DNA from 3 places in the Gordonia marina genome. Region 1 is predicted to be linked to each of the others. Evidence: riboswitches for the same ligand, from Rfam matches in the RefSeq annotation. Region 1 holds a riboswitch; each other region holds the start of a gene.
What was found. A riboswitch is a leader RNA that binds a small molecule or an ion and turns the genes downstream of it on or off. The one in region 1 is predicted to bind thiamine pyrophosphate.

Region 1 (4,272 bases):
AGCCGCCTGCGAGAAGGGCGTTTCGACACGTCTCGGCTAGCGCCTCGACGGCTCAACGGGCTGCTAGCGGACGACCGGCCCGCTAGCAGCCCGCCCCGCCGGTGAGGAACGAAGTGACGAACCGTGTCGAAACGCCCCCAAGCCCTTCCGCCCAGTGAGCTGCCAACGCCACTCCCTCCGCCCAACGGGCCTTCCGCCCAGTGAGCTGCCAACGCCACTCCCTCCGCCCAACGGGCCTTCCGCCCAGTGAGCTGCCAACACCGCTCACTCCGCCCAACGGGCCCTCCGCCCAGTGAGCTGCCAACGCCGCTCACTCCGCCCAACGGGCCTTCCGCCCATTGAGCCGGACGGGCCCGCAAGGGCCCGGCCGTGTCGAAATGCCCACCGACGACGATCAGCAGTCCACGACCGGCGACGACGCCTGCGCCCAGAAACGCTTCGGGATCCGTCCCGCGCCCGCGGCAAGGTGCCCGGCGAGCACCGCATGCCGCATCGCCGACGCCATCGCGACCGGGTCGGCGGCGCGGGTGACCGCCGACGCCAGCAGCACCGCATCGCAGCCGAGTTCCATCGCGAGCGCCGCATCGCTGGCGGTGCCGATCCCGGCGTCGAGCACCACCGGAACCCCGGCCCGGGCGACGATCATCTCGATGTTGTGCGGGTTGGCTATCCCCAGCCCGGTGCCGATGGGCGAGCCGAGCGGCATCACCGCCGCCACCCCGGTGTCCTCCAGCCGGCGGGCCAGCACCGGATCGTCGTTGGTGTAGGCCATCACGGCGAAGCCGTCGGCGACGAGCGCGGCGGCGGCGTCGACCAGTTCCAGTGGATCGGGGAGCAGCGTACGCTCGTCGGCGACCACCTCCAGCTTCACCAGATCGGTCCCGAGCGCCTCGCGCGCGAGTTGCGCCACCAGCAGCGCCTCGGCGGCGGTGTGACAGCCCGCGGTGTTCGGCAGCACGTCGATGTTCAAGCGCCGCAGCAGATCCAGCACGCCGGTGCCCGAGCCCGGGCTCACCCGGCGCATGGCCACCGTGGTCAGTTCGGTACCGGAGGCCACCAGCGCCGCTTCGAGCACCGCGAGATTCGGTGCCCCGCCGGTCCCCATGATGAGCCGCGACGTCAGCCTCCGCCCGGCGACCACCAGGGCCTGCTCCGGCTCCGCCGAGGGATCAGCCACCCTGCACCGCCGTCAGCACGTCGACCACCGCGTATCGCCCGATCGGCTCGTCCCAGCGCGACCGCGGCCGCACCACGCCGTCGATCGCCACGGCCACCCCGCGCTCGGGCAGATCGAGCCGGGCCAGCAGCCCGGCCACGTCCGGTTCCCGATCGAAGGTCACCACCTCCCCGTTCACCGTCAGCTCGACGATGCCGTCCGCACCCATCGGTCGCTCCTCTCCTCTTGTGTCTCGACAACGTTCCCGAGCAGCCGGAGGACCCGTACCGCGGTGCCCGGGGCCAGCGCGATTCCGTTCCGCCCGTGCCCGGCGGCCACGACCGTCCGCTCGTCCACCCGCCGCACGATCGGCAGTCCATCGGCCGACATCGGCCGGATTCCCGCGGCGACCTCTGTGAGTTCGTAGGTGCGCAGGCCCGGGAACAGCTCGCAGGCGTCGCCCAGGAGGTCCGCGACGCCGCCGGCCTGCGGGGCGCGGTCACCGGCGTCGACCGCCTCGTACTGGGTCGCGCCCAGCACCAGGCCGTCCGGGCGCGGCACCAAGTACACGTTGCGCCCGTGCCAGCGAGCCCGGATCACATGCCGCGGCGGCGGCACCGACCACGACGTGCGCGTCAGTCGCAGGATCTCGCCCTTCTCCCCGCGCAGGCCGTCGAGACCGCCGGGGATCAGCGCGCTCGTGTCGAGCCCGGCGGTCACCAGGACCTGGTCCCCGGGCAGTCCGGCGAGCCCGGTCACCCGGGTGTCGTGGAACCGCACCCCGGCCTCGGTCAGGGCCGCGCGCAGCGCCGTGAGCAGTCTCCGGTTATCGACGGCGCCCTCCCCCGACAACCGGTAACCACCGGCCGGGGTGCGCGTCAGACCGGTCTCCGCGGCCCGCAAATCGGCCGCGGTGCATTCGGTCGTCGCACCGCCCGCCCACGGGACTCGGGCGCGCGCGAAGCCGACCGACTCATCGAGGTAGGCGCGGTCGGCGGCCGAACCGGCCACCAGCAGGGTGTCGGCGGCCGTGGAGACCCCCGGGTCGGCGAGCCTGGCGAGCAGTGCGGGCCAGCGGACCACCGAGTCGGCCGAGGCCGCCAGCAGTCCGTCCTCGCCCGGGTGCGCCTCGCCCAGACAGCCGAGCATCCCTCCGGCCACGTGCGCCGCCCGGCGCGCCGGGCCGTCGTCGTACACCCGCACCCGCCAGCCGGCATCGGCCGCGGCGAGCGCGCACGTCAGCCCGACGGCTCCGCCGCCGACGACGGTCAATTCTCGTTCCACGTTCAGACCTTCCTTCGCCGGCATTACCCGGATCAGGTACGACGGTCGGCGGGGGCGGCCCCGCGATCTCAGCCCGGCGATCCTCCGGGCACCCGTGTCGTTCTTGCGCTGCTCCTAGCCTACCGTCGTCAGCATGGACGCCCGCTCTCGCTTGGATTCCGCCCGCCTGTACCTGTGCACCGATGCGCGGCGCGAACGCGGCGACCTGCTCGAGTTCGTCGCCGCCGCGCTCGACGGCGGCGTCGACATCGTGCAGCTGCGCGACAAGGGGTCGGCCGGCGAGCAGCGGTTCGGCGTGCTGGAAGCCCGCGAGGAACTGGAGTCGCTCGCCGGGCTGCGCGAGCTGACCCACGCGGCCGGCGCGCTCCTCGCCGTGAACGACCGCGCCGACATCGCCGCCCTCGCCGGCGCCGACGTACTGCATCTCGGCCAGGGCGACGTGCCACCCGCGCTCGCCCGCCGCATCGTCGGACCCGACGTGGTGATCGGCCGGTCCACGCACGACGTGGCCCAACTCGCCGACGCGCTGGCCGACGACGCCGTCGACTACTTCTGCACCGGCCCCTGCTGGGCGACACCCACCAAACCCGGCCGTACCGCCACCGGCCTCGACCTGGTGCGCGCCGCCTCCGCGGCCACCCGCGAGCAGACCAAGCCCTGGTTCGCGATCGGCGGCATCGACCTGGCGCGGGTCCCGGAGACCGTCGCCGCGGGAGCCTCGCGGATCGTCGTCGTCCGGGCCCTGACCGCGGCGGCGGATCCGGCGGGCGCCGCGCATGCGCTGCGGTCGGCGTGTGAAACCACTTGCGCGTCGCGGCCGGAGGAGTAGGCTCTTCCCATCATGTCGTGGCAGAAGCTTCTTGTAACCCGCCGCAGCGGGGTCTGATTCAGACCGACCCCCCGCTGCGGGTTCGTCACTGCCTCCTGATCTCGGCTCCCTCGCTTCCTGAGCTTGTCGAAGGACTTTCGTCGGTCATTCAGATTTCGACCGGAAAGAAGCCCCGAGATGCCTACCGTTCGCAGTGCTCGCCCAAGCTGGCGGCATGATCACCATGAGGCCCCGGCCATGAGCGCCGGCCCGATCACCCTGGAACGACTGCACACCGAACCCGAGCCCGGCGACGCCATCCACTGCCGGGCCACCCTGACCGTCGACGAACGGCTGGTCGATCTGGAGGCCACCGCCTTCGGGACCATCGGCGCGATGAGCGAGATGCTGTACGGCCTGGGCGCCGGCGTCGAGATCGTCTCGCTCTACCACCAGAACGAAGGTCCGGCGGCACCCGACGGCTCCGGCGGCGAGGTCTCCGCGTATCTGATGTGCCGACGCGACGGCGCGTGCTGCTGGGCACACGGCCGGGCCGCGACCGGCGACGAGGCCACCATCCGCGCGCTGATCTCGGCCGCCAACCAGTTGACCGGCCGGCAGCGACGCGGCTGAGCGGCGCGCGGCCGGTCGGCCGTTCTCGTATGTCGGCCCACGAGGGGAATCTTCCCTCGTGGGCCGGTATTCGGCAGTGGCCGACGAACCGGAAGGGCACCCCGCGTCGTCAGCGCAGGCGCAGGCGCAGCGTCGGCCACGCGCTCCCGAAGCCGGGATGCAGCGGCAGGTCGCCGACACCGGACTCGGGCACCCAGCGCAGTTCGGCCGATTCGCCGTTCGCGGTGGTGGCGACCGGTTCGGGCACGCGCGCGATGACCGTCGTATAGGTCCAGCCGCTGACCGCCTCGTGGGTCACCTCGGACTCCAGGACCTCGATCAGGTCCCGGTCGATGCCGGCTTCCTCATGGGCTTCGCGGAGGGCCGCGTCGATCGCCGACTCGTGCGAGTC
Region 2 (4,272 bases), on a different contig from region 1:
CACCCAGTCCTTCCCGAACGCGACGGCCTCGGGGACGTTCCGTCCATGGGCGAGCGCCGCCGCGGTCGCCGCGGCGAGGGTGTCGCCGGCACCGTGGTCGTGGGCGGTCGGCACGCGGGGGGCGTCCAGGAGTGAGAACCGCGCGCCGTCGAACAGCAGGTCCGGGCTGCGGTCGCTGCCCCGCAGATGACCGCCCTTGACCAGCGCCCAGCGTGCGCCGAGCCGGTGCAGTTCCCGGGCCGCCGCCTGCTGGGAGGCGTCGTCGACCACGTCGATGCCGGTCAGAATCCGCGCCTCGTCGAGATTCGGGGTGACCAGCGTGGCGCGCGGAAAGAGCAGTTCGACGAGGGTGGCGCGGGCGTCGTCGGCGAGCAGCGGGTCGCCGTGCATCGAGGCGCAGACCGGGTCCACGACCAGCGGGATCGGTCCGGCCCCGCCGATGCCCGCGGTGTCGAAGGCCTCGGCGACCGCCGCGATGATCGGCGACGACGCCAGCATCCCGGTCTTGACCGCACCGACGCCGATGTCGGCGGTGACCGACGCGATCTGCGCGGCGACGATCTCCGGCACGACCTCCTGCACCCCGGTGACCCCGAGCGAATTCTGCACGGTGACCGCGGTGAGCGCGACGCAGCCGTGCACACCGGCGAGCGCGAAGGTGCGCAGGTCGGCTTCGATTCCGGCGCCGCCGCCGGAGTCCGAACCGGCGACGGTCAGCACGCGCACCGGTGTCGTGCCCGGCGGCGGCAGCGGGAGCGGCGCCGGTGTCACACCGCCTCCACCGGCAGATAGATCTCGCTGCCGGAACGGCGGAACTCGTCGGACTTGGCGGCCATGTCCGCGGCGATCCGGCGGTCGATGTCCTCCTGCGTGACCAGACCGTTCTCCTCCGCGTATGTGCGCACATCGGCGGAGATCCGCATGGAGCAGAACTTGGGGCCGCACATCGAGCAGAAGTGCGCCGTCTTCGCGGTCTCGGCGGGCAGCGTCTCGTCGTGGTACTCGCGGGCGGTGTCCGGGTCGAGCGCCAGGTTGAACTGGTCGGTCCAGCGGAACTCGAAGCGCGCCTTGGACAGGGCGTCGTCGCGCTCCTGCGCCCGGGGGTGGCCCTTGGCCAGGTCGGCGGAGTGCGCGGCGATCTTGTAGGTGATCACGCCGACCTTGACGTCGTCGCGGTCGGGCAGCCCGAGGTGCTCCTTCGGGGTGACGTAGCAGAGCATGGCGGTGCCGGCCTGCGCGATCATCGCGGCGCCGATCGCCGAGGTGATGTGGTCGTAGGCGGGCGCGATGTCGGTGGCGAGCGGGCCGAGCGTGTAGAAGGGCGCCTCCTCGCAGAGCTCCTCCTCGAGCCGGACGTTCTCGACGATCTTGTGCATCGGGACGTGGCCGGGGCCCTCGATCATCACCTGCACGCCGTGGCTCTTGGCGATCTTCGTTAGCTCGCCCAGGGTCCGGAGTTCGGCGAACTGCGCCTCGTCGTTCGCGTCGGCGATCGATCCGGGGCGCAGGCCGTCGCCCAGGGAGAAGGTGATGTCGTAGCGGGCGAAGATCTCGCAGAGCTCGTCGAAGTGCGTGTACAGGAAGCTCTCGGTGTGGTGGGCGAGGCACCACGCGGCCATGATCGAGCCGCCGCGGGAGACGATCCCGGTGACCCGGCGCGCGGTGAGCGGCACGTAACGCAGCAGCACCCCGGCGTGCACGGTCATGTAGTCGACGCCCTGCTCGGCCTGCTCGATGACGGTGTCGCGGTAGATCTCCCAGGTCAGCGCGGCGGGATCGCCCTTGACCTTCTCCAGCGCCTGGTACATCGGCACGGTGCCGACCGGAACCGGGGAGTTCCGCATGATCCACTCGCGGGTGACGTGGATGTCCTTGCCGGTGCTCAGATCCATGATGGTGTCGGCGCCCCAGCGAGTGGCCCAGACCATCTTCTCCACCTCCTCGGCGATGGAGGAGGTGACGGCCGAGTTGCCGATGTTCGCGTTGACCTTCACCGCGAAGGCCTTGCCGATGATCATCGGCTCGGACTCCGGGTGCCGGTGGTTGGCCGGGATCACCGCGCGGCCCTCCGCGACCTCGCGGCGGACCAGCTCGGGGTCGCAGCCCTCGCGGGCGGCGATGAAGGCCATCTCGTCGGTGACGATGCCCGCGCGCGCCCAGGCCAGCTGGGTCGACGCGGTGTGGCCGCGCTCGGTGGGGACGGGCCCGGGCCGGTGCCACTGCGCGCGGGCCGGCTCCAGACCCGCCTCGAGATCGATCTCGGCGGCGTCGTCGGTGTACGGGCCCGAGGTGTCGTACAGGTCGAGGTGGTCGCCGTTGGTGAGGTGCACCCGGCGCGACGGAACGCGCAGGTGGCCGACGGTCTGGTACTGCTTGGTGCTGCCCTCGATGGGGCCGCGGGTGACGGTGGATGCAGAGACAGCGGTGCTCAAGGCAGACTCCCTACGCCGGCATTACCCGGACAGGTTCGTGCGGTCGGCGACCGCCCGTCGCCCTCTCAGCCCTCGGTTCGCGAGAGCCCCCGTGTGTGATGTGTGCGCGCGTATCGGCGCACTGCCGAGACTACGCGAACGACTTCCCGGCTTTCCAGTACGCCATGGACTTCACGCCCTTGCGGCCGAGCTGGAAGTCGTTGCGGAGGATTCCGGTGACCGCCCGGGTGCTCTTGCTGTCCAGCGCCACCCAGCCGCGGTGGCCGGATGCGTCGAACGCCGCCGCGCGGACGGCGTCGACCAGCGCGGCGCCGTCGTTCTCCCGGCGGATCCAGGTGAGCGTGTCGTGTTCGCTCACGTGGACGTCGAGGTCGCGGTCGTCGTCGTGCTGGTATTCGAACCAGATGGTCGCCGGGGCGCTCGACCCGGCGGCGTCGCGGGCGTCGAGCAGCGAGTTGATCGCCGGGAGCGACGCGGTGTCGCCGGCGATCAGCCAGCCGGCGGGTTCCGGGTCGAGGGAGAAGTCGCTGCCCATCACCGTCACCTGGAGGGTGTCGCCGGGCTGGGCGCCGCGCGCCCAGCGCGCGGCGGTGCCGTCGTGGATGGCGAATTCGATGTCGAAGGTGTCGGTGTCCGGGTCGGGATCGACCAGGGTGTAGCCGCGCTGGTGCAGCGCGCCGTGATCCTCGAACCAGAGACGGATCCACATGGTCGGGTGCTTGGGCATCTTGGCCAGCAGTCCGCCGCCGGTGAAGCCCAGTCGGAGGTAGTGGTCGGTGACGGTCTCGGTGCGCGTGACGATGATCTCGAAGTCGTCCGCGCCCATCAGCTTCATCACCGCGCCCTGCCAGCCGCGGCCGGGTGTCTTGGTCTGCGTCGCCATGTCGGCTCCCTCCGTGTCGTCACTACTGAAAGGTAAGCCTACGCTAACTAGTTGTCCGGGGTCCGCCGCCCGGCCCGCGGTCCGGCGTCGACCGGGATTCGCGGCGGTCGTGGACGGGCGCGGCGGTCGCCGGTGACTCGGGTCTCGACCGGTGCCGCGGAGACGATGCCGACTGGCTCGGGGGTGGCGGCGGTCAGGCGCCGAGGCGGGCGCGGACGGCGGCCTTGTCGACCTTGCCCACCGCGGTCACCGGCAGGCCGGTGGCGAACTCCAGGCGGTCGGGCAGCTTGAAAGCGGCCAGACCGCGGTCGGCGAGGAACGCCCGCACGGCGGGCAGGTCCAGCCGCGACGACGGCCCGGACGGCACGACCACCGCGCAGATCCGCTCGCCGAGGGCGTCGTCGGGCACGCCGACGACCGCGGTCTGCCACACCGACGGATGCGCGAGGAGGTGCTCCTCGATGTCGTCGGCGGCGACGTTCTCCCCGGCGCGGATGATGGTGTCCTTGATCCGGCCGGTCACCGCGAGGTGGCCGGACGGCAGCCGGCGGACGCGGTCGCCGGACCGGTAGAAGCCGTCCGGGGTGAAGCTGCGGGCGTTGTGTTCGGGGGCCCGGTAGTAGCCGCGCAGTGCGGTCGGCCCGCGCACCAGCAGCTCGCCGTCCTCACCGTCGGCGACGTCGTGGCCGTCGTCGTCGACGATCCGCACCTCGTCGAACGACGACATCGGCGCGCCCTGGCTCACGTGCACCAGCTCGCGCGGATCGTCGAGTCGCGTGTAGCAGATGAAGCCCTCGGCCATGCCGAAGACCTGCTGGACCACATCGCCCAGGGCGGCGTCGAGGGCGATCGCATCGGATTCGGCGAGGCGGGCGCCGCCGACCTGCAACAGGCGCAGCGACGACAGGTCGGCGGGCTCCCACTCGGTGGCGGCGCACCACAGCTGGGCGAGCGCCG
Region 3 (4,272 bases), on a different contig from region 1:
TGCCCCCGGAAGTGACCGGCGACAGCGGCGCCGACCTCGCGGAGGTGGTCGCGCGGTGGCGGACGGCGATGGACGCCGAATGGGGCATCGGTGCCGTCGCGGCGCCGGACAGCTGGATCGGCGACCGGCTGGAGTACTCGTTCGCGCTCGCCGCCCCGCCGCTTCCCGACGGCGGAACGGGGGTCGCCGAGCCGACCGGACCGGTCGTGCTCGCCGGAAGCGAATACGACGGCAGCGGAGTGTCGTGGGCGCAGGTCGACGCCGTGGATCCGGTGCCGGACTGGGCCGCCGACCTGACCGGCGGTCCCGGTACCGGGACGCGCATCGTGTCGCTGCTGCCGGCACCGCTGAGCTATCCGTCGATGCCCGCCGACCGGTTCTGGGAGTTCGAGGACCGCCGGGTGAGTCTCGGCCGGGTCGGTGGCGGGTCGACCGACCTGGTCAAGATCCTCGCCGTCGACTTCGCCACGGTGTTCAGCCCCGACTGGTATCTCGCACCGGTGGAGGTGCCGGTCGGGGCGGTCGCCCGGGTGGACTGGGTGGTGGTGCGCGACACTTTCGGGTTCGCGACCCTGGCCGGCACCGCGGCGGGCGAGCAGACGAGCCGCTTCGGGCGGCAGTACCGCGCCGAGCCCGACGGTGGGGCGGGCTCGGCGCCGTCGTACATCGCGGTGCTCCCGAGCGTGCTCGCCTCGCTGACCTCGGCGCCGAGTGAGGACGTGTGCTTCCAGCGCGACGAGGGGGCCAACCTGGCCTGGGCCGTCGAACAGGCGGTGCCGGGGCCGAGTGGACGGCCGGTGACCCGGGACTGGTCGCTCGCCGACTTCGAGCCACCACCGGCGAACAGCGCGGACGCCGAACTGGTGTGGCGGCTCTCGACGCCCGTCCCGCGGAGCTGGACCCCGCTGGTGGCGACCCAGCCGAACGACGGCCGGTTCCTGCTGCCCGCGCGGATGTTCGACACGGCCACCGACGAGCTGCGCTCCGCGTTCGGCGACCTGGTCGCCGAACTGCGTGGCCGCGGAATCCGGGACGAGGAGATCCCGCCGGAGGGCATTCGCGTCCGGGTGCAGGACCAGCTCTGCCGCACCCCGGACGGCCGGACCTGGGTCTGGCGGGGTCGGCAGAAAGACCTGTGGCGCGGGGAGGCCTCGTCCGGCCTGCGCTTCGACGACACCACACCGAACAACCGGAACAGCTGAATCACCAGGAGGAAGACATGACAACGATCACCATTGCGGGCAGCGTCGGGCGCGGCGGCAAGAACTTCCCGGCGGACGTCGAGAGCATCGGAGCGGCGTTGGCCGAGATCGGGCCGGATCGGGGCGGGGCGGCGGAGCAGCCGTCGACGCCCGATGAGCTGATCGCCGCGATCGAACGATTCCAGGAACTGCAGGACCTGCCCGTCGCGGACGGCCGGGTGGACCCGGGCGGAGCGACGCTCGCGAAGATCGGTGCGGTCATCGATGCGACGGGTCAGCCGCCCGTGCCGCTCGTGGCCGGCGATCACCTCTGGTACTACGACGGCCAGGGCAACGACCGGGCCATCGCGGGGCCGCAGGTCTGCACGGCGCGGAACATCCCGCGCCGCACCTGGTTCCCGACGTCCAACCCGGGCGACCGGAACGACTACTGCGACAACGGCAAGCACATCTTCAACGTCGTCCTGTACGACACCGAACTGCGCATGGGGCAGCCGCAGTTGCTCGGCGGGAAGGGGACCTACGCGTGGCTCAACAACAATCCGGGGAACCTGACCAGCGACGGGGGCTCGTACGATCAGTTCCCCGGCAAGCTGAACTGGCACGACTTCATGATCTTCCCGGATCACGACACCGGCTTCGCGGCGATCCGCCCGTGGCTGCAACGGAACGGCTACCTGCCCCGCACCATCGAGGCGACGTTCCAGAAGTACGCGCCGCACGGTGACGGCCGCAATTCGCCCGAGCAGTACGCGGCCGACGTCGCCGCTGCCGCGGGAGTGCCGGCGTCGACCGTGCTCGCCGACCTGTCGGACGACCAGTGGCAGTGCCTGCTGAACGGCATCGAGCGGGTCGAGGGCACGGTGGAGGGCACCCGGTTCACCTACGACGATCCGGACATCCCGGCGCTGATCGCCCAGGTGGCGCTGGAGGTCTGAGTTTCCGTGCGACCGACCGCCTTGTGCGACGGCGGCGTCCGTGATGGGATGGCGGAGCGACACGGGGTGCCGGTCGCGCTCTCTCCGGAGCGTGCATCGGCTGAGATGACACCCGTCGAACCTGATCCAGTTAGCACTGGCGAAGGGATTGTCACGTTCGGCGTTCCGCGATGATCTGCGGGTCGTCACTGCGGCCCGGTCGGCGCCGGGCGACACGGCAGTCTCTCGCCCGACGCCCGAGAGGCACCCGATATGGCATTCCCGGTACGGTCCCTGTCTGAACAGATCGTCGTCGTGACCGGCGGCGCGCGAGGACTCGGCGCCGCCCTGAGCCGCGCCTTCCTCCGCGAAGGCGCCCGCGTGGTGATCGACTACCACTCGTCGAAGCGTGCGGCCGAGGCGCTTGCCGCCGAGTTCCCGGCGTCGGCGCTGCCGGTGCGTGCCGACGTCCGCGACCGCGCGGACGTCGAGGCGATGATGGCCGGCGCGGCCGATCACTTCGGTGAACCGGTGACCACGGTCGTCAACAATGCTCTCGCCCACTTCACCTTCAACGGCGACGCCCGATCACCCGCGGACACCATCGGATACCCGGAGTTCGCGGCTCAGTTCGCCGGTTCCGTGGAAGGCTCGCTCAACGTGATTCAGTCGGCCGTGCCGGCTATGGCCGACGCGGGCTTCGGCCGGGTGATCAATATCGGCACCAACCTGTTCCAGCATCCCGTGGTGCCCTACCACGACTACACCGCCGCGAAGGCGGCGCTGCTCTCGCTGACGCGGACCTTTGCCGACGATCTCGGACCGCGCGGAATCACGGTCAACATGATCTCGGGCGGACTGCTCCGCACCACGGATGCGTCGGCGGCCACCCCGGAGCCGGTGTTCGATGCCATCGCCGCGGGCACCCCGCTGCGTACGGTCACGACGCCGGAACAGCTCGCCGACGCCGCACTGTTCTTCGCCTCGCCGTGGGCGCGCGGAGTGACCGGTCAGAACCTGATCGTCGACGGCGGCCTGGTGAAGGGCTGAGCCGGGTTCAGTGCGCTTCGGTGAGACCGAACGACGGGAAGAACACGTACGTGGTGCCGCCGCGTTTGACGGTGCCGTAGATGGCGCAGAGCACCAGGCCGGGACCGGTTTCGACGACGCCGCCGCGCACCCCGTTCGACGGGATCACCGCGAGGGCGCGTTTGAGGGCGCTGACGGGCGTGGAGTAGGCCGTCGCCGGGATCGGGGCGGCCTTGGCATGGCTGACGACGGCGTCGAGCACGGTGTCGATGAGACCGCCGAGCGGGGTGTCGAACCCGCCGCGCAGCGTGTTCAGGTTCAGCCAGGCGACATGGATGCCCGACTTGTCGCCGAAATCGGCGAAGATCCCGCCGACCGGCACGAATCCGCAGAGGATCTCACCGCGGCGGACCGCGTTGAGACTGAAACCGGCGACGCTGAGGTTGCCGACGCCCGGCGTGTACGGGCCGGCCACGGCGCCGCCGACGCCGATCGGGAGCGTCAGATCGGTGCTGAAACCGAGCGTGGGGGTGAAGGCGTTGATGCCGAGCTGGCGGAGCAGCTTGTTGGCGGCGCTCACGCCCTCGGCGGGAATCTGCGGCGGCTGCACCGGCGCGTAGGAGCGGGCCACCTCGAGGGCCTTGCTCGCCGGGCGCGCTGCGGCCTGGGTCGCCGCATCGGCGGCACGGTTGACCAGTGACGATGCCTGATCGGCGACGGCGGAGAGTCGTCGAGCCCCGAGGTCGGCCACGCTGCTCATGGCCCAAACGATACAACGAACGTTGGCATGATCGACAATCGGTGACGGCGGACACGCACAATGGAGACGCACACCACTCGAGCCCGGAGGCCGCCATGGCGAAGATCGTCCCGAACATCTGGTGCAACGGCACCGCCGAAGAGGCCGCGGCGTTCTACGCGTCCGTCTTCCCCCGCACGCGGGGCGCGGTGATCGCCCGCTACCCCGACGAGGGGCTGCCGGACTTCCAGCGCGAGATGGCCGGGAAACCACTGATGGCCGAGGTGGTGATCGACGGCTACCAGCTGATGCTGATCAACGCCGGGCCCGAATTCAGCCCCAACGAGTCGATCACCTTCCTGCTGAACTTCGACCCCGACCGCGA

Region 2: linked by a shared signal. The riboswitch ahead of thiC (phosphomethylpyrimidine synthase ThiC) and the one ahead of ACSEEN_RS18365 (FAD-dependent oxidoreductase) in region 1 are both predicted to bind thiamine pyrophosphate.
Region 3: linked by a shared signal. The riboswitch ahead of ACSEEN_RS17425 (3-oxoacyl-ACP reductase) and the one ahead of ACSEEN_RS18365 (FAD-dependent oxidoreductase) in region 1 are both predicted to bind thiamine pyrophosphate.

What each region holds. Positions count from the first base shown of each region.
Region 1 covers NZ_JBPSDN010000039.1:10,797-15,068, reverse strand. Annotated here, with positions in the region: gene ACSEEN_RS18375 (thiazole synthase) at 395-1,177, opposite strand; gene thiS (sulfur carrier protein ThiS) at 1,170-1,385, opposite strand; gene ACSEEN_RS18365 (FAD-dependent oxidoreductase) at 1,358-2,464, opposite strand; TPP riboswitch at 2,433-2,545, opposite strand; gene thiE (thiamine phosphate synthase) at 2,574-3,269, shown strand; gene ACSEEN_RS18355 (2-isopropylmalate synthase) at 3,507-3,881, shown strand; gene ACSEEN_RS18350 (NUDIX hydrolase) at 3,991-4,272, opposite strand, start outside.
Region 2 covers NZ_JBPSDN010000009.1:95,229-99,500, reverse strand. Annotated here, with positions in the region: gene thiD (bifunctional hydroxymethylpyrimidine kinase/phosphomethylpyrimidine kinase) at 1-771, opposite strand, end outside; gene thiC (phosphomethylpyrimidine synthase ThiC) at 768-2,432, opposite strand; TPP riboswitch at 2,423-2,535, opposite strand; gene ACSEEN_RS07710 (siderophore-interacting protein) at 2,563-3,315, opposite strand; gene ACSEEN_RS07705 ((2,3-dihydroxybenzoyl)adenylate synthase) at 3,509-4,272, opposite strand, start outside.
Region 3 covers NZ_JBPSDN010000034.1:14,419-18,690, forward strand. Annotated here, with positions in the region: gene ACSEEN_RS17415 (hypothetical protein) at 1-1,202, shown strand, start outside; gene ACSEEN_RS17420 (hypothetical protein) at 1,220-2,140, shown strand; TPP riboswitch at 2,193-2,306, shown strand; gene ACSEEN_RS17425 (3-oxoacyl-ACP reductase) at 2,393-3,169, shown strand; gene ACSEEN_RS17430 (hypothetical protein) at 3,177-3,908, opposite strand; gene ACSEEN_RS17435 (VOC family protein) at 4,004-4,272, shown strand, end outside.